One region of the Gryllotalpicola daejeonensis genome, then DNA from elsewhere that is predicted to be linked to it. Evidence: predicted binding sites of a transcription regulator. Region 1 holds the regulator's gene; each other region holds the start of a gene.
What was found. Region 1 encodes LexA, which represses DNA repair genes until DNA is damaged. Its sites were predicted from a motif close to TCGAACANNTGTTCGA; they were not measured.
Positions count from the first base shown of each region.

Region 1 (6,287 bases):
ACGAGCGCATCATCGAGCGGCACGAGCGCGTCGCCGAACCGGCTGATGCCGCTCTTGTCGCCGAGCGCCTGGCGGATCGCCTGACCGAGGACGATGCCGGTGTCTTCGGCGGTGTGGTGGACGTCGATGTGGGTGTCGCCGGTCGCGCGAACGGTGAGGTCGGTGAGCGAGTGCTTGGCGAAGGCCGTGAGCAGGTGGTCGTAGAACGGCACAGCGCTCTGGATGTCGCTGCGCCCGGTGCCATCGAGGTCGAGGCTCAGCTCGATGCGCGACTCACTGGTCTCTCGCGTGATGGAGGCGGTGCGGGGGCCTGCGGTCATGCGCTCAGCCTACTGGGGCGCGCTCGGATGTTTCCGCGAGCGGGCTGCCGTGACGCTCGACGTAGCGAGCCATCGCGTCGAGGAACTCGCTCGTCTCAGACTCGGTTCCCGCGGAGACGCGGAGGCTGTTCGGGATGCCCATCTCACGGATGATGATGCCCTCCGCCAGCAGCTCGTCGAACACCTCGCGCGGGTTGGCGACGCGATCGAAGAGGACGAAGTTGGACCACGTGCGGTAGGGGTGGAACCCGAGCGCCGTCAACTCGGTGACGATGCGGTCGCGCTGCACCTTGATCTCGTCGACCATCGCGAGCATCTCGCGCGCGTGGGCGAGCGCCCCAAGCGCCGCCGCCTGCGTCAGCGCGGACAGGTGGTACGGCAGCCGGACGAGGCGGAGCGCGTCGGCGATGGCGGGGTCTGCCGCGAGGTACCCGAGTCGGACGCCCGCGAAGGCGAACGCCTTGCTCATCGTTCGCGAGACGACGAGGCGCTCACGACCAGGCAGCAGCGTGAGCGCACTCGGCTCACCGGCCGGGAAGAACTCGGCATATGCCTCGTCGACGATCACGATGCCGGGCGCCACCTCGTAGACCGCCTCGACGACGTCGAGAGACAGAGGCGTGCCCGTGGGGTTGTTCGGCGAGCACAGGATCACCACGTCAGGCTGAGTGCGGCGCACCCAGTCGGCGGCTCGCTCAGCCGACAGCTCATAATCGGCGTCTCGGTCGCCCGCGACCCACTCGGTGCCGGTGCCGGAGGCAAGCAGCGGATACATCGAGTATGTCGGCGCGAAGCCGAGCACAGTGCGGCCCGGGCCACCGAACACCTGGAGCAGCTGCTGCAGGATCTCGTTCGAACCATTCGCCGCCCAGAGGTTGTCGCGCGTCAGGCCGTGGCCCAGATAGCCGGCCAGCGCGTCGCGCAGCTCGACGAACTCGCGGTCGGGGTAGCGATTCGCGCCGCTCACAGCCTTCGCGAGCCGCTCGAGCACGTCGGCCTGCACGTCGTCGGGGATGGGGTGAGTGTTCTCGTTGACGTTCAGCTCGACCCTGACATGCTTCTGCGGCGCGCCATACGGCTCACGGCCGCGCAGGTCGTCACGGATCGGGAGGTCTGAGAGAGACGTCACGCCTCTATCGTAGGCGGCGCCTTGACAGGCCTCCGCTTGAGCTACCTCGCGTACTGCGCGGGGATCGCGAGCGATTCGCCGGGCGTCACGACGGTGCTCTGCAGCCCGTTCATGTCAACGATTGCGTCGATCACTTCACGCGGGTCGGCGTGAGGGGCGACACGCTCGGCGATCTGCCACAGCGACTCACCTTGCGCGACAGTGACGTGCTCGACGCTGCCGTGTGCGGTCGCCGCCGACGGCGCCTGCGCGGACGCGGCCCCGGTGCTGACGCCGAACCAGAGCGCGGCGGCCAGCAGAGGCGCCGACGCCAGCGCGACCAGCGCGAGCCTGCCGCGCCGGGTCACACGGAGTCGCGAGCGAACCGCCGGGCCGGGATGCGCCGGCGTGCCGACGGGCCGTCGCACGTTGAACGCTGCCCTCGCGGACGTGTGAACAGTGAAGCTGCTCATCTCAACCCTCAACCTTCGTCACCTGGTTCGGAACGCCTGTTCGATATTTCGGACGCTTACGAACCTATCTTCGATCTAAACTTGATGCAAGCCCCGCATGATTCACGAACTTATCCACCGGTTTCGGCGACTCGCTCGAACAAATCCCCTACACAGAGGGGGTTTGTCGCTAGTGTGTGGCTCACTGGTGGAAATGCAACCAGCGACCACTGACATTGGGGATTTGACGTGACCACAGATGCCGTCAGCGCCGACACCGGCGCTGCACCGAAGCGCCGTACCCGCCGCCGCAAGAACCTCAGCGACAAGCAGCTCGCGATCCTCGACGTGATCAAGAAGTCGCTCGCCGCGCGCGGCTACCCGCCGAGCATGCGCGAGATCGGCGACGCGGTCGGTCTCGCCTCACTGTCGAGCGTGACGCACCAGCTCAACCAGCTCGAGCTCTCCGGCTACCTGCGCCGCGACCCGAATCGGCCACGCGCGCTCGAGATCCTCATCGACCCTCCGTCACCGGCCGAGCAGACCGACGACTTCGAGACCAAGGCGCCCGTCGGCGACGCGATGCTCGTTCCCCTCGTCGGGCGCATCGCCGCAGGCATCCCCATCACCGCCGACCAGCAGGTGGAAGAGGTGTTCCCCCTCCCCCGCCGCCTCGTCGGCAACGGCGACCTGTTCATGCTCAAGGTCGCCGGCGAATCGATGATCGACGCCGCGATCTGCGACGGCGACTGGGTGGTCGTGCGCCAGCAGCAGGACGCCGTGAACGGCGAGATCGTGGCCGCGATGCTCGAGGGCGAGGCCACGGTGAAGGTGTTCCGTCAGCGTGACGGCCACACCTGGCTGCTGCCGCGCAACTCGGCCTTCGAGCCGATCGTGGGCGACGAGGCGGTCATCCTCGGCAAGGTCGTCGCCGTTCTGCGCGCGGTCTGACGCTCAAGCACGTCGGGGGGCCTACGAGGCGGGCTCCCCGACGATGGCCTGCGCCTCGCTCGTGAACTCGGGCGCGATCAACTGCGCATAGCGCGCGTCGTCGATGAGGCCGACGCGCGCAAGCACGGCGAGGGGTACCTCGTGCATGTTCCGCGTGTACAGATGGATGCCTGGCGCCCCGCCTTCGATGAGGCGCTCGGTGAGCTTCGCGGCGAAGTCGATGCCGATCTCGCGCCGACCGGCCTCGGTCGGCTCGACCTCGAGCGCCACGGCGAAGTCGGCCGGTGCTTGCTCGCCCGAGAGCTCGAGATTGCGCGCCAGTCCCGCCGGTGTCGTCACGGGCGTGATCGCGGGCAGGATCGGCAGCTCGACACCGGCGGCGCGCGCGGCGTCGACCATGCGGAAGTAGTCCTCGGCGTGGAAGATCATCTGGCAGATCGCGAGGTTGGCGCCGGCAGCTTGCTTGGCGAGCAGCGTGTCGATGTCCTGCTGCCAGGAGCGGGAGGACGGGTGTCCGTTCGGGAACGCGGCGACGGCGATGGCCGCGCGCTCGCGCCCGTCGCGGTCGACCGTGATTCCCGGCGTGCCCGGAACCGCGACCTCGCGCCACGGCCTGCGCTCGTTCTGGACTGCATGGATCAGCTGGACGAGTTCGGCTGCTGTGCGGATGTCGCCGGGGAAGGCATCCTCAGGTGCGCCGACGGGCAGATCACCGCGGACGGCGAGGAAGCTGTGCACGCCGGCATCCATGAAGGTCCGCACGGTTTCGTGCGCGTGCTGCACCGTCGACCCGACGCAGGTGAGGTGCGCCATGGTCCGCACTCCGGGGTGGTTCTCGATCACGTGCTTCAGCACGTCCAGCGATGCGTCTTGCGACGAACCGCCCGCGCCGTAGGTCACCGAGACGAATTCGGGCCCCGCGGCGACGAGGCGCGCGATGCGGTCGGGCAGCTGCTTCGCGATGTGCTCGGAGCGGGCGGGATGCAGCTCGAACGAGAACGGCACCTTCCTCATGCGCGCGGAGCCGCCTCGAGGCGATACGGCTCGAACGGCGCGACGCGGCTCGGGTCGATGAGCGCCGAGATGCGCGTGCCCTGCTCGGTGTAGCTCTGCGAGGTCACGCGGCCGTGATCGTGGAGCGCCGCGATGATCTCGCCGTGCTCGTAGGGGACGAGCAGCTCGATCGGGACCGAGTGGTCGGGAATCAGGTACGCGATGCGGGCGAGCACCTCGTCGATACCCTCGCCGGTGCGGGCGCTCGCGAAGACGGCGCCGGGCACGAGTCCACGCAGCACGAGGCGGGTGTCGTCATCGATCAGATCGGATTTGTTGAACACCACGAGCTCGGGGATGTCTCGCGCACCCACCTCGCCGATGACGTCGCGCACCGTCTGCAGCTGGCTCGCCGGGTCGGGGTGAGAGGCGTCGACGACGTGCACGATCACGTCGGAGTCCTGAACCTCCTCGAGCGTCGAGCGGAAGGCCTCGACGAGCTGGTGGGGAAGGTTGCGCACGAATCCGACGGTGTCGGCCAGCGTGTACGGTCGGCCGTCGAGTGTCTGCGAGCGGCGCACCGTCGAGTCCAGCGTCGCGAAGAGGGCGTTCTCGACGAGCACTCCCGCACGCGTGATGCGGTTGAGCAGACTCGACTTGCCCGCGTTGGTGTAGCCCGCGATGGCGACCGATGGCACCTCGTTGCGGCGGCGATTCGCGCGCTTGGCGTCACGGGCCGGCTTCATGTCCTTGATCTGACGGCGCAGCTTCGCCATGCGCGAGTGGATGCGGCGGCGATCGAGCTCGATCTTGGTCTCACCGGGGCCGCGGCTCCCCATGCCGTTTCCGGCGCCGCCGACCTGGCCACCGGCCTGACGGCTCATGGACTCGCCCCACCCGCGCAGACGGGGCAGCAGGTACTCGAGCTGCGCGAGCTCGACCTGCGCCTTGCCCTCGCGGCTCTTGGCGTGCTGGCTGAAGATGTCGAGGATCACGGCGGTGCGGTCGATGACCTTCACCTTGACGACGTCTTCGAGCGCACGACGCTGGCTCGGCGCGAGCTCGGTGTCGGCGATCACCGTGTCAGCGCCGAGGTGCGCGACGATCGCGGCGAGCTCTTCCGCCTTGCCGCGGCCGAGGTAGGTGCTGGGGTCGGGGTGCGGACGGCGCTGCAGCAGGCCGTCGAGCACAACCGCCCCGGCCGTCTCTGCCAGCGCCGCGAGCTCGCGCAGCGAGTTCTCTGCATCTTCGAGCGAGCCGCCCGAGTAGACGCCGATCAGAACGACGTTCTCGAGGCGCAGTTGCCGATATTCGACCTCGGTGACGTCTTCGAGCTCGGTCGAGAGTCCGCCCACGCGGCGCAGCGCCGCGCGCTCATCGCGGTCGAACTGCTCGCCGTCGGCGTCGCCGAAGGGTGAGGCATCCGTCGTCGCCTGCAACGCCTGCGCGCGCTGGCCGAACAGGGAATACCCGGCCGCCTTCGAATCGGCGTGCGCGAGAACGCGAGCAACGACGTCGTCGTCGACGCGGCTGTCGTTCTCGGAGGAGGTGGTGTGATCTGAGGTCATATTTGAGGATTAACTCTAGTTCTGTCGGTGCTGTACGTTTCTGACATGTCTTCCGGTGACCACTACTTCAGCGCGTCACCGGGAAGCGACCCGAAGCTGAGGCCTATCGATGTGCGCCTCGCCGGGCGCGACCTCACGGTGACGACCGGCGCCGGGGTGTTCAGCCCCGACCATGTGGACACCGGAACCGCCGTGCTGCTCGGCAACACCCCGGAGCCGCCACCGGGAGGTCATCTGCTCGACCTCGGCTGCGGCTGGGGGCCGATCGCGCTGTCACTCGCGCTCAACTCCCCGCATGCGACGGTGTGGGCCGTCGACGTGAACGAGCGGGCACTCGATCTCGTCAGCCGCAACGCGGCCACCCTCGGACTCACCAACGTCAACGCGGTGCGCCCTGAGGATGTTCCGGCCGACGTGTTTTTCATGACGATCTGGTCGAACCCGCCGATCCGCGTGGGCAAGAACGAGCTGCATAGCCTGCTGCAGACGTGGCTGCCGCGACTCGAGGTCGGGTCGGATGCCTGGCTGGTGGTCGCGCGCAACCTGGGCTCGGACTCGCTGCAGCGGTGGCTCGAGGCGTCGCTGCCGGCGTTCGGCACCACGCGCGCGGCGACCAGCAAGGGCTTCCGCGTGCTGCGCGTGCGCCGGCATCAGGACTGAGACGCCGCCTCAGCCTCAGCCTCAGCCTCAGCCTCAGCCTCAGCCTCAGCCTCAGCTTCAGCTTCAGGCGAGGGTGACCTCGCCGTCGAAGACGAGCTCGGCCGGCCCGGAGAGCGAAACATGCTCGCCGTCTTCCTCGGTCGGGAACATGCGCACGGCCACCGTGCCGCCTGGGATGGTAACGCGCCACTCGTCCGGTGCGCGCTCGCCCGCCCAGTGTCGGATCGCGAGCGCG
Region 1 covers NZ_BAABBV010000002.1:20,690-26,976, forward strand. The annotation lists gene hisB (imidazoleglycerol-phosphate dehydratase HisB) at 1-320, opposite strand, end outside; gene ABD736_RS12980 (histidinol-phosphate transaminase) at 325-1,449, opposite strand; gene ABD736_RS12985 (LysM peptidoglycan-binding domain-containing protein) at 1,491-1,901, opposite strand; gene lexA (transcriptional repressor LexA) at 2,130-2,831, shown strand; gene ABD736_RS12995 (methylenetetrahydrofolate reductase) at 2,853-3,845, opposite strand; gene hflX (GTPase HflX) at 3,842-5,392, opposite strand; gene ABD736_RS13005 (class I SAM-dependent methyltransferase) at 5,438-6,052, shown strand; gene dapF (diaminopimelate epimerase) at 6,116-6,287, opposite strand, start outside.

Region 2 (6,287 bases), on a different contig from region 1:
CAGCTCGAACGAAAGGATCGCGGCGCGTAGCGCGGAGTACGCGCCGCCGTCGCGCGTTTGGTCTGCCGCGGCGGCGTCGCGGGCCGACTTTGCGGCATCACTGCCGCGGGTCTGCTCTGCGGCGCCGTTGCGCTCACTCTGATCGGCGACCGTGCCGCTGCCACTGGTCTTCCCGGCGCCTTCGCCCATTTCGCGCATCCTCATCGCCCGTGTAAGCATTGGTATACCGAAATGGTATCCCGAATGAGGAGGCAGCGCGATGAGCGACACCGAGGCGACCCCGGCAGCGGCCTGGCGGATGCTTGCCCTCGGCGTTCTCGCCCAGGCGGCCGGCACCCTGCTCGTCTCGACGCCTGCCTACCTCATTCCGTTGCTGCACGTGCAGCGCGGAGTGCCGCTCGCTCAGGCCGGGCTGCTCGCGTCCGCGCCGACCTTCGGCATGGTGCTGACGCTGGTCGCGTGGGGCGCCCTCGCCGACCGGTATGGAGAGCGCTGGGTCATCGCCGGCGGACTGTTCCTGACGGCGGCGTTCGCACTCGCCGCCTCGTTCGCGAGCGGCTTCGTGGGCCTCGGCGTGCTTCTGCTGCTCGGCGGCGCGGCTTCGGCGAGCACGAATGCCGCGAGCGGTCGGGTCGTCGTCGGGTGGTTCCCGCGGTCACGCCGCGGGCTCGCAATGGGCATCCGGCAGATGTCGCAGCCGCTCGGCGTCGCAGCGGCCGCCGTCGCGGTGCCGCCGCTCGCCGATCGCCTCGGGCCTGCGGGGCCGCTGCTGCTCGCGGCCGTCGTGCTCGCGGTGCTCACCGTGCTGTGTGCGCTGGGCATCAAGAATCCGCCGCGCCCTGCGCCGCGCCCCGCGTCGACCGAGGCTCCGGCTAACCCATATCGGGCGAGCGGATTCCTGTGGCGCATCCACCTCGTCTCGGTGCTGCTCGTCGTGCCGCAGTTCACGCTGTCGATCTTCGGGCTGGTCTGGCTCATCACGCAGCTGCACTGGAGCGCGACGGCCGCCGGAATCGTCATCGGCCTCTCGCAGTTCGTCGGGGCGATCGGCCGCATCGTCATCGGCTCGTGGTCGGACCGCGTGGGTTCGCGCACCCGCGTGCTGCGCTGGGTCGCCGTCTCGGGCGTCGTCGTGATGGCGGCGCTGGCCGCGACCGGTTCGGTGAAGTGGTCGGTCGCCGCCGCGGTCGTGCTGATCATCGCCACCACCGTGAGCGTCGCCGACAACGGACTTTCGTTCACCTCGGTGGCCGAGGCTGCGGGGCCCGCGTGGTCGGGCCGCGCCCTCGGGCTGCAGAACACGGGTCAGTTCCTCGCCGCCTCGGCGGTCGGCCCGGGCATCGGCGCGCTGATCACCGCGGTCGGCTACCCGGTCGCGTTCGCGCTTGTGGCGATCGCGCCGCTGCTGTCGATTCCGCTGGTGCCGCAGCGCGACCGGCACTGGGGCTAGGTGCCGCACCGCGCTCGGCGGCGGTGCGAGTGCGCCACTGCCTTCCGCTTTCCGCTACCCGGATCCGGGCGGCGAAATGCGGATCCTGGTGGCGCAACCGAACAGGGCGAGCGGATGCCTCAGGAGTCGCGCTTCATGAGGCCGGCCGGCCACAGCATCCGCTCGGCATAGCTGTGATCGCGGTCGAGCATGCAGTCGCACGCCGCGAACAGCAGCTCGCCGGTGCGCGAGTGGCGGAAGGTCTCGGCGTGCCAGGGCGCGACGAGGCGCAGCGCCTTGCGATCGTTCTCAACGAGTCCGCGCGACTTCAGCTCATCGTCGGGCTTCGCGGCGGACGTCATTGCGGGCTGCATGAGGGGAAGTGCCTCGAGCGGCACACTCAGAATGCTCATGCCCTATACGACCCGGCCGGCCCGGAATCGTGACGCGCCATCGGAAGATGCCCCTATCGGTCGGTCAGTTTCGCGGTATCCGGCGTCGGGCGCGGTGCGCTTTGCGCGCTTTGGGTCCGTCGAAGGGTGCGGGTTCGCCGGTGTCGGGCGGGTTCCAGGGGTCGGTGCGGCGGGTGGGCACGGTGAGCTCTGGGTAGGTGCGGTAGGTGCGGCCGCTTGGTGCGCGCCAGTCGAGGACTCCGTCGAGGTATTGCCGCAGTGACCACCCGGCCTGGTGTTTCAGCACGTGGTGGTTCTTGCACAGGTGCGCGAGGTCGGTCAGTGCGGTGGTGCCGCCGCGGGCATAGGCGATGGAGTGGTCGAGTTCGGTGTACTTGGGTGGGGCGCCGCAGCCGGGGGCGCGGCAGTGCTGGTCGCGCAGCTTCAGCACGCGTTTCAGTTCGGCCGGGACCCGGTAGGTGGTGCGGTCGAAGTCGAGGATGGCGCTGGTGATCGGGTCGGTGAGGATACGGCGCAGGCTGGGGGCCAGGGCGACGAGTTCGCGGGCGCGGAACGGGTCGATGACGCCCAGGCCGGGGATGAGGCCGGGCTGATCGTTCTTGCCGGCGAGGGTCTCGGCGGGGATCAGCACGTCCACGGTGACCGCGGCGCGGTGCTTGACCGCGGCGGTGCGGGCCTCGCGGGCCGGGGAGGCGGAAACTTTGCCGTCTCGGGTGGACCGCGCCTGATCGGTCTGAGTGTCGAGGCTGCCGATGGTGATCTGACCGTCGAGGAGCAGTTCGACGGCGAAGTCGGCCTCGAGCTGGGCGCCGGTGCGGGCATCGCCGGCGGCGCGAGCTTCCTGGGCGGCGTTCTCGAGGCCGGCCTTGATGCGGGCCGCGTCGGACAGCTCGAGGTAGGCGTCGAGGTGGGCCATGCCATCGCGGGCGGGGGTGAGCTCGATGTGCCGTTTCGCGAAGGCCCGTTCGTGGCGCCTGCGTAGCGACTCGGTCTCGAGGGTCTCCAGGACCTGTGCGGCCTTCTTGCGGAACCGGGCGAGGCCGAGCTTCTTCGCCCACGGCAGCAGAGCGGCCTCAGCGGCGACGCGGCTGCCGGAGGGAAGATGCGCGGTCTCGGTGATGATCTCGTGGGCGTGTGCGCGGGAGATGTCGCCGGCTTCCAGGGCGGCGAGCGTCGCCCGCAGCTCGTTGGCGAGGGTCCAGGCTTCGGCGAGGCGCTGCTCGGCGGTGCGCACGGAGATCTTCAGCGACGCGGCCAGCTCGGTGGCCAGGGACCGGACCTTCAGGTCGTGGCGGCGGGTGACGTCGGCCACATCGCCGGCGTCGATGGCGTCTTCGCCGGCGGAGCCTTCCGCGTCCATGAGCAGATCCGCGAGCACGCGCACCTCGGCCGCCTCGATCTTGGCGATTTCGCGACGCCCCTGACAGACGCGTTCGAGCAGCTCGGCCTGCCAGGAGGTGCCGAGATCAGAGGCGAGCGGCGTCACTCCTGAATCGAACGGGACTTCGAATGTCATAGTGAAAGTCAACCAGACACCACCGACATTGAATCGCCACAGGGTGACCGCCTGTGGATAACATCGACCGAGCGTCACACGACGCGCGGCACCACCGCCCCCAGCACATCGATGATCTTCGCCGGTTCGGGGTATCCGACGGCATACACATAGGTGGCGGTGAACCCCAAGCCGGCGAGGCGCTCGCACGCCGCCACGACCTCGTCGGCCGACTGTGTGGGGTCGAGCCTGATCATCGCCGTCTTCTCGACCGAGGAATAGGCGCGGCCGACCGCGTCGCAGTGGGCGCGCAGCACGTCGAGCTTGTGGGCGATCTCCGGCCCGTCGGCGAGGTTGCAGGCATCCGCGTATCTCGCAACGAGACGCAGCGTCTTCTTCTCTCCGCCCCCGCCGATGAGCAGATAGGGGTGGGGCCGCGTCAGCGACTGCGGCGAGTTGAGCGTGCGCCCCAGCTGATAGTGGGTGCCATCGAACGGGCCTTCGGAATCCGACCACATCTGCAGGCAGATCTGAACGGCCTCCTCGAGCTGGGCGAGACGCGTTCCGACGGGCGGGAAGTCGAAGCCGAGCCCCGCGGATTCCTGATCATTCCACGCCGCCCCGATACCGAGACCGGCGCGGCCGCCCGAAAGGACGTCGAGCGTCGTCACGGCTTTTGCGAGCAGAGACGGATGCCGGTAGATGACGCCCGTGACGAGCGTGTGCAGCTTCACGGTGGAGGTCTGTGCGGCGAGGAACCCGAGGGCGGTGTAGGCCTCGAGCATGGCGCGGTCTTCGGGGCCGATGCCCGGCAGTTGCCAGAAGTGATCCATGACGGTGATGCGGGAAATCCCGGCGGACTCCGCGTTCTTGGCGTGAGCGGCAAGCGTTGGGCCGAGAGCGGCGTCGCCGCCGTTCCAGGTGAAGTCGGCGATATGCAATCCGAGTTCCATGCGCAGACGATAGGCACGACGACGAGGCGAACGCCACAGTCTCATACGGCACGATGGAGGGGTGGCACTGTTCAGGAAGAAGCGACGCGACCTCGGCAGCTTCGTGCCGCCGGAGCCCGAGCCGCTCGCGCCCCTCGACGACGTCGTCGAGGACGCCCTGAAGATCGCCTACCACGGCGTGCGCATGGCGGTGAAGAACCACCTGATCGTCAACGCGCTGCGCGACGGCAAGCCGTTCGACGAAGCTGAGCTCGAGGAGTTTGCGCGCGGTGAGTACCACGCGCTCGCCGAGACGAATCGCGACGCGGCCGTTCGTGCCCAGCGCGACCTCGACCGCGAAGAGGCGAACACCGGCGGCCGCATCTACCCCGGCGGCAAGCCCGTCGTGGTCGAGCCTGATCACCGCCGCAAGCCGCTCGCGCTGCGTGCCGTTGCGCATGCCTACGACTCGACGGCCGTCGAACACGAGGCGCTGAAGCAGCTCGTCGACGAGGCGAAGGCGGCCGCGTGGGACGAGATCGGCGGCACGTTGGCAGCACGGCTCTCGGCACCGCGTGTCGACGACGACCCCGACTACGCCGCGTTCCGCGACGAGCGGCTCGCGCACTTCATCGACGAGGATCTGGCGGAGCTGATGAAGAGGTCGGCTACTCCCGAGTGATCGGCGGGCGCCGGCCCGGAATCGTCGGGAACATCCCCGTGTGGCCGAGCCGCTCCTCGGCGATCGCCATGATGCGGTCGCGCTGCAGGAACCACCCGAGGAACAGCAGCGGGATGATCACGATGAGCGAGGCGACCGTGTACGTCCCGACCGGGTAGTCGAACCCCATGAGCACGATCACCGCCACAAGGAACGCCAGGGTGAGCCACGAGGTGAACGGCGCCCCGAAGAGCCGGAAATGCGGGCGCTCGAGCTGGCCGGCATCCGCCATTCTCTTCAGCTTCATCTGGCAGAGGATGATCGTGCCCCAGCTCGAGATGATGCCGAGCGCCGACACGTTGAGCACGATCTCGAACGCCTGCGCAGGCAGCACGAAGTTGAGGCCGACGCCGAGCAGGGCGACGCAGAACGTGAGCACGATGCCGCCCCACGGCACGCCGCGCGAGTTCATGACCCCGGTGAAGCGAGGGGATGCCCCCGACTGCGCCATCGAGTGCAGGATGCGCCCGGTCGAGTACAGCCCCGCGTTCAGCGACGAGAGCGCCGCAGTGAGCACCACGAAGTTCATCGCGTTGCCCGCGAACGCCGCGACGGTCGGGTTGCCGATGTGCGAGAAGAACGTCACGAAGGGGCTCTCGTCGGCGCTGTACGACGAGAACGGCAGCAACAGCGCGAGCAGCAGCACCGAGCCGCAGTAGAACACCGCGATGCGGAAGATCACCGAGTTCACAGCCCGCGGCATGACCTTGTGCGGCTCAGGCGTCTCGCCTGCGGCGGTGCCGACGAGCTCGACGCCGGCATACGCGAACACGACACCCTGCACGATGACGACGGCGGTGACGATCGTCGAGGCGCCGTGCGGCAGCAGGCCGCCGTGCGCCGCGACCATGCCGATGCCCGTCGCGCCCTCAGAGGTCGGGAAGCGGAAGGCGAGGAAGACCGCGCCGACGATCAGGAACACGACGAGCGCGGTGACCTTGATGAGCGCGAACCAGAACTCCATCTCGCCGAAGACGCGCACCGAGATCAGGTTGGCCGAGAGCACCACGACGAGCGCGATCAGGGCGATCAGCCACTGCGGCGCGGCCGAGAACGCCGACCAGAACTTCACGTAGACCGCGACGGCGGTGGAGTCGACGATGCCGGTCATGGCCCAGTTGAGGAAGTACATCCAGCCGGAGACGTACGCCGCCTTCTCGCCGTAGAACTCGCGGGCGTAGCTCACGAACGAGCCCGACGACGGCCGGTGCAGCACCAGCTCGCCGAGCGCGCGCAAGATGAGGAACGCGAAGAACCCGCAGATCGCGTAGTCGAGCACCAGCACGGGCCCCGCGGA
Region 2 covers NZ_BAABBV010000001.1:2,249,022-2,255,308, forward strand. The annotation lists gene ABD736_RS10985 (GntR family transcriptional regulator) at 1-189, opposite strand, end outside; gene ABD736_RS10990 (MFS transporter) at 260-1,450, shown strand; gene ABD736_RS10995 (hypothetical protein) at 1,570-1,842, opposite strand; gene ABD736_RS11000 (HNH endonuclease signature motif containing protein) at 1,907-3,328, opposite strand; gene ABD736_RS11005 (LLM class F420-dependent oxidoreductase) at 3,433-4,290, opposite strand; gene ABD736_RS11010 (hypothetical protein) at 4,352-4,951, shown strand; gene ABD736_RS11015 (amino acid permease) at 4,938-6,287, opposite strand, start outside.
Region 2: ABD736_RS11000 (HNH endonuclease signature motif containing protein) is a predicted target of LexA. The motif match lies at 3,336-3,351, and genes of this name have one in related genera.

Region 3 (6,287 bases), on a different contig from region 1:
GAAGGGCTCGGCCGGCGGCACGTATTCCTGCACGAGGGTGATGCCGTCTTGCGGCTCGTCGAGGTCGCCGCGAGCGATCGCTGCTTCGAGGTCGTCCGGTGACTCGAACCGCGCGACCGACAGGCCCTTGCCGCCCTGGTTGTGCTTGACGATGAACGGCGCCGCGAGCTCGCGGTGGAAGTCGCGGGCGACGTCGACGAGGTGCGCCGTGCCGATCGCGGCGACCGTGCGCGGCACCTCGATGCCGGCGCGCTTCAGGGCCGCGAGCTGGGCGACCTTGCTGACTTCGAGCTCGAGCACGGCCCGGCCGTTCACCGTACGTCGGCCGTTCGATTCGAGCCAGGCGAGCACCGAGCGCGCGTACTCCTTCGAGAGCGCGTGGCCGCGCGTGTGGCTCGACGCGCTGATGCGCGACCAGAAGACGCCGTCGGGCGGCACCGCGAGCGGGTCGAGCGGGCCGTCGACGAGCAGCCACTCGACGAGCGGCACACCCTCTGCCTCGAACGCCTCGCGGAAGACCCCGAACCACTCCGGGTTCTCGTGGATCGCATAGACCGCGGGACCGTCTGCCACCGGAAGCGCTGAACTCACGCGAAATACTCCTCTACATTCAGGGCGCCGCCCGCGCCCTCGAAATCTTCCCGAGCGGCCGCCCTCAGCTCGCCGTCAGCGAGGAAGTCGAGTGCCGTCAAGGCGAGCCCGAACGCGGCATCCACCGCGGCCCGGTCGCCCGCCTCTGAACTCGCCCACCCGGCGAACTCGGCCGTGTGCAGCGCGATGCCGGGCGGGCTCACCTTGATGACCGGGTGGATGCCCGGCACGCGCACGCTCACGTTGCCGAAATCGGTCGAGGCGGCAAGCTCGCTCGGCACCTCGGCCGAGGTGAGCGCCTTGCGCCCGCGAGTGGCCTGGTGGACCGCCCATCGCTCGGACAGCGGGCGGTTGAACCGCGTCGGCAGGGTCGCGGGCAGCGGGTCCCACACGAGCGTCACACCCGTGCCGGTCGCGAGCGCGGCACCGTGGGCGATGTCGGCGAGGCGACGACTCAGCTCTTTGAGCGTGTCGGCTCGGTGCGAGCGCAGGTAGAACTCGAGCACCGCGCGCCTCGGGATGACGCTCGGCCGCTCGCCGCCCTCTTTCACGATGCCGTGCACGCGGTCGGTCGGCGGCAGGTGCTGCCGCAGCAGGCCGACAGCCTGGTAGGCGAGCGTCACGGCGTCGAGCGCGTTGCGGCCGAGGAACGGCGAGGCGGAGGCGTGCGCCGCGACGCCCTCGAACTCCATGCGCAGAATCCGTCGCCCGATGAACGGGTGGTCGATCGCGTCGTACCCGAAGCCGTGCGCCATCAGCGCGGCATCGATGCCGTCGAAGGCGCCGCGCCGCGCCATGAGCTCTTTGCCGCTGCTGCCCTCTTCCGCCGGAGTGCCGAGCAGCACCACGCGCCCCGGCAGCCGGTCGCCGAGCCGCGCGAGCGCGGCGAACGCGCCCACCGCGCTCGCGGCGATGATGTTGTGGCCGCAGCCGTGCCCGATGCCGGGCAGCGCGTCGTACTCCCCGAGGATCGCCACCGTGGGCGCGCCGCCGTGTGATGAGCCGATGGATGCCTCGACCGCGGTCTCGAGTCCGTAGGCCCCGACCGTGGCCTGCACCCCTGTCAGTCGCTCGACGGCGGCGGCGACTGCCCCGGCGCTGCGCTGCTCGTGGAAGGCGACCTCTGGCGTCTCGAAGATGCGATGCGACAGCGCGGTGATCTCGGGCTCGAGCGAGTCGACTGCCGCGGCGACCTCGGCGGCGAGTTCTGCCGGGGCACCGGTGAACGACGAGGTGATGAACGCGGCGGCATCCGCCAATCTCTCGGCACGCGCCTGCAGCGCGTCGGCATACGCGCGATCGGGCGTCTCGGGATGCCCGAGATCACGAAAGACCATGCCCGCCACGCTAGGCCGCACCCCTGACACCGCGCTCGGATGTTGCCGCGTGTGACCGGACGCGACGGCCCCGCTTGCGGGGTGCGCGCGCGGCGGGCGATGTCGGCGGCGGCTGAGAGAATCGACGCGTGAGCAGCACCAGCGCCGAGAGCACCGAGCAGACCGTCCGTATCGAGCGTGTCGAGTGGGGCGACGATCGGGCTGCTGCGCTGCGCGCCGCGATGGACGATGAGATCGGCCCGCGCTACGCCGAGCTGCAGGCTGCGCTCACCGCCGATCAGCAGGAGCTGCGCGCGTCTGCGTTCGTGCTCGACCCCGCGACGTTGGCCGGCGTGTATCTCGCGATCGACTCGGACGGGACTCCCCTGGGCCACGCGGCGCTGCGCCGCCTCGAGACCGAGAACGGTGTCGAGTGGGAGCTCAAGAGGCTCGTCACGATCGCCGCCGCGCGCGGCCGCGGGGTCGGCACGCTGCTCATCGACGCCGTCGAGCGGGATGCCGTCGCCAACGGCGCCTCGCGGCTCGTGCTGCAGACCGGCATCAAGCAGCCCGAGGCGATCGCGCTCTACAAGAAGCTCGGCTACGAGCCGATCGCGGAATACGGACCGTACGTCGGCAAGGTGCCGGAGGGGCTGTATTTCGCTCGCGCACTGGGCTGAGGTTCGCCACCCTCACCCTATCGGACACAGATTCGATTTCTTTGTGGATTGTTCTTCCACTACATTCGAACGTTTGGTAAGCTGGCGTCACGTTGATCGGGGGATCACATGGCGTCAGACCAGCAGAGTGGGTGCGAGGCGCTGGCGCGCGTGTGCGCGCTGCTGCCGGTGTCGCTTGCTGTGCTGACGGATGATCAGCTGGTCGGGTTCGCACGGGCGGTTGAGGATGCCGGGCGGGTGCTGGACGGGCTGCGGCTCGGCGTCGCCCGCGAGGTCGATAACCGCACGGACGAGACACTGGGTGAGGAGTCCCTGGCGCGCAAGCTCGGGGCGAAGAAGCCCTGGGGCGCGCTGGAGACCGTGACCCGCACCTCGGCGAGAGACGCCCGGGAGCGGGTAGTCGAGGCGCGCCGGCTGGCGAAGCTGCCCGTGCTGGAGGCGGCGGTCGAAGCCGGGGTGCTCGGGCGGGCGCAGGCGGCGGCGATCATCGAACCGCTGCTGCCGGCCACAGAGCGCGCCGACACCGCACTGGTTGAAGCCGCATGCGAGAACCTCGTGGACCTGTCGAAAGTCCTGCCGGCGACCGCGGTCGTGGACGCCGCCCAGGCCTGGGCTCTCGTGCTCGACCCCGACGGGGTGGAACCGGTGGAGAAAGCCGCCGTCGAGAAGCGGTTCTTCCGGCTCGGGCGCGCCAAAGACGGCCTCGTGAAGTTCTCCGGCGCCCTCCCGGTCGAGCAGGCCGCCGCCATCCGCGCCGTACTGGACGCATACGTGAACCCGAGAGCCGGCGCATCCGTGAGGTTCGCCCCGGCCGACGACGACGGTGCCGCGGCTGACCACGGCGAGCACGCCGACGCCGCCCCCGTCACGGAGGCCGCCGCCAACGGCGCCGCGGGCGAAGGTGGCGATGCGCCGGCCGCGCCGAGCGGCACGCCCACGCTCGTGGCGACCGAGACGCAGCCGCCGACGGACATGCGCACCCCAGACCAGAAACGCGCCGACATCCTCCACGCCGTCTTCACCGCCGCCGCACGGGCACCCGAGACACCCACCATGGGCGGAGCACACCCCACAGTCTTGGTCGTCGTGCCGAAGGAGGACTTCGACTCCGGGCACGGGGCAGCGCGCATCGACGGCGAAGACGAACCCATCACCGCCACGACCGCGAAGCGGATCGCCGAGACCGGCGGCTACCAGGAAGTCCAGGTCGACCAGGCGGGGAAGATCCTCAACCTCGGAGACACGAAACGATGCGCCACCCCCTGGCAGCGCAGAGCACTCGCGGTCAGAGACAAAGGCTGCATCATCCCCGGCTGCACGATCCCGGCCAGGTGGTGCGAAGTCCACCACATCCAACCCGATCGCGACGGCGGACCGACGGACATCCTGAACCTCACCCTGCTCTGCTGGTTCCACCACCACGACATCGACACCGGCCCCTACCAACTCCGCATGGGCGAAGACGGAACACCCGAAATCCGCTGGATCTTCGGCAGCCACGCCACCGCATGGGTCAAAGCGGTGCACAAGCCCAGACGTGACCTCACGACCGCCGCGTAAGGCGCGGCGGCGGAGCTCTGCCCTGCCCGCGCCAAGGCGGAACTCCGCGCTGCAGAACTGCGGCCGGATTCGATGGTGCCGATGTGCGCAGACAGGCGTAGACCGGAAGGCATGAACCAGATCGCACACCAGCACCACACGCTGGACCCAGCCGAAGGGCCCGATCTCGACGTCGAAGACATCCCCAGCGTCATCGACGACGAAGACGACGGCCCCGTGGTCGGCAGCGACGCCGTCGCTTCATCCGACGGCGAAGAGCCGTTCGACTGACCCAACACAGATCCAAACAGTCAAACAACACAGAAGGCCCCGCGGGGGGCCTTCTTCTGATTCCGGGCCGCCGTCACTCCGGAACGTCGGTCGGCGCAGCATATTCGATCGTCGGCACCGTGCTCGTGCCGGTGTGGAATCCGGTCACACGCGTCAGCTCCGCGTCCTCCCCGCGAACGTGCACGGTCACCGCCCGCAGCCGATGTTCGGGGAACACGCACACGCGCTGCGAGCCGATGCTTCCGCCGCGCGCGAGCAGCTCACCGGCATCCGTCACGATCTCGAACTCGACCACGCGCTGACCGTCGGCCAGCTCCTCCTGCACCTCGAGGTGGTCGAGCGCGACGTCCGCGCCGAAATCGGCACGCCAACCGTCGTCGACGCGCCTCAGCTCGGCGCGCACCGGTTCGCCGAAGCGCCGGTCGAGCTCGGCGCGCAGCTCGCGAACGCGGGTGACATCGGCGTCGGGAATGCGTCCGCGCGAATCCGGCGGCAGATTGAGCAGCAGGTTCGCACCCAGCCCGATCGAGCCATAGAAGATCGCAAGCAGATGGTCGAGCGACTTCGGCTCGTCGCCGTCCGCCCAGAACCACCCGTGCCGAATCGAGACGTCGCATTCCGGCGGCAGGTAGAGCGCACGTCCGTAATCGACCCTGTCATCCGTGTAGTTCGACAGCGCTCCGCGCTCGACGGCATAGCGCACCGGGTCGGCGGCCAACCCGTCTTCGTTGCCGACCCAGCGGATCGTCGGCGCGCCCATGTTGAATACCATGGCGCGCGGCTGAAGCTCGGCAATCACCTTGAGATAGCGCGGCCAGTCATACACCCGGCCTTCGGAGCCGGCGCCGTCGAACCAGATCTCGGCGACCTCGCCGTAGCCCGCGCACAGCTCGCGCAGCTGCGCGACGTAGAGGTCGTCGTATGCCTCAGGATCGGCATACTCGGGCGCGTGCCTGTCCCACGGCGAGAGGTAGAACCCGAAGCGCAGGTCGTGGCGCGCGCAGGCATCCGCCACCTCGCGCACCACGTCGCCGCGCCCACCCCGCCACGGGGACGAGGCGACCGAATAGTCGGTGGTCACCGTGGGCCACAGGCAGAAGCCGTCGTGATGCTTCGCCGTGAGCACGACATAGCGGGCGCCGAGTTCCCGTGCCGTCGCCACCCACTGATCGGCGTCGAACTCGGTCGGCGCGAAGCTTTCCGCCGGCAGCGTGCCGTCGCTCCACTCGACGCCGTGGAAGGTGTTCAGCCCGAAGTGGAAGAACACGCCGAGCCGCATGCGCTGCCACGCGAGCTGCTCTGCGGTGGGGCGCGGAACGGGAGCGCCCAGCCCCTCAGACACTCAGACACTCAGAGTTCCAGAGAAACCAGTCAGCGAGCGGATGAGCGCGCCGCTCAGGCTGCGAGGTGCGACTGCAGCAGCCAGCGGTCCTTCACGAGCCCGCGCTCGATGCCGATCACGATGTCCTGGCTGTTGAGGTCGATGTCGTCGAGGCCCTCAACGGCGGCGCGCACCGTCACGAGCGCCGCGTCGATGAGCGCGACGACCTGCGAGACCGTGTCGGTCCAGTCCTGGAATCCGTCCTTCAGCTCGGGCAGCGTGGTCTTCGCGGCGACCGTCGCGAGGCGCGAGTCGACCGGCAGCCCGAGGGCGACGATGCGCTCGGCCGAGTCGTCGGCGAACGACTGGGCGTGCTCGACGAGCTGGTCCAGCAGCTCGTGGATCGCGATGAAGTCGGCGCCGCGCACGTTCCAATGCGCCTGCTTGCCGTTCACGACAAGCGCCTCCATGTCGACAACGACCGGGGCGAGGAACTGGGCGACGCCGGCGGCGAGTTCTGCTGAGGTGCCGGCGTTCGACGAGGTGGTG
Region 3 covers NZ_BAABBV010000001.1:2,607,595-2,613,881, reverse strand. The annotation lists gene ABD736_RS12650 (ATP-grasp domain-containing protein) at 1-591, opposite strand, end outside; gene ABD736_RS12645 (M20 family metallopeptidase) at 588-1,928, opposite strand; gene ABD736_RS12640 (GNAT family N-acetyltransferase) at 2,057-2,587, shown strand; gene ABD736_RS12635 (HNH endonuclease signature motif containing protein) at 2,696-4,147, shown strand; gene ABD736_RS12630 (hypothetical protein) at 4,259-4,417, shown strand; gene ABD736_RS12625 (alpha-L-fucosidase) at 4,491-5,759, opposite strand; gene ABD736_RS12620 (Dps family protein) at 5,813-6,287, opposite strand, start outside.
Region 3: ABD736_RS12635 (HNH endonuclease signature motif containing protein) is a predicted target of LexA. The motif match lies at 2,608-2,623, and genes of this name have one in related genera.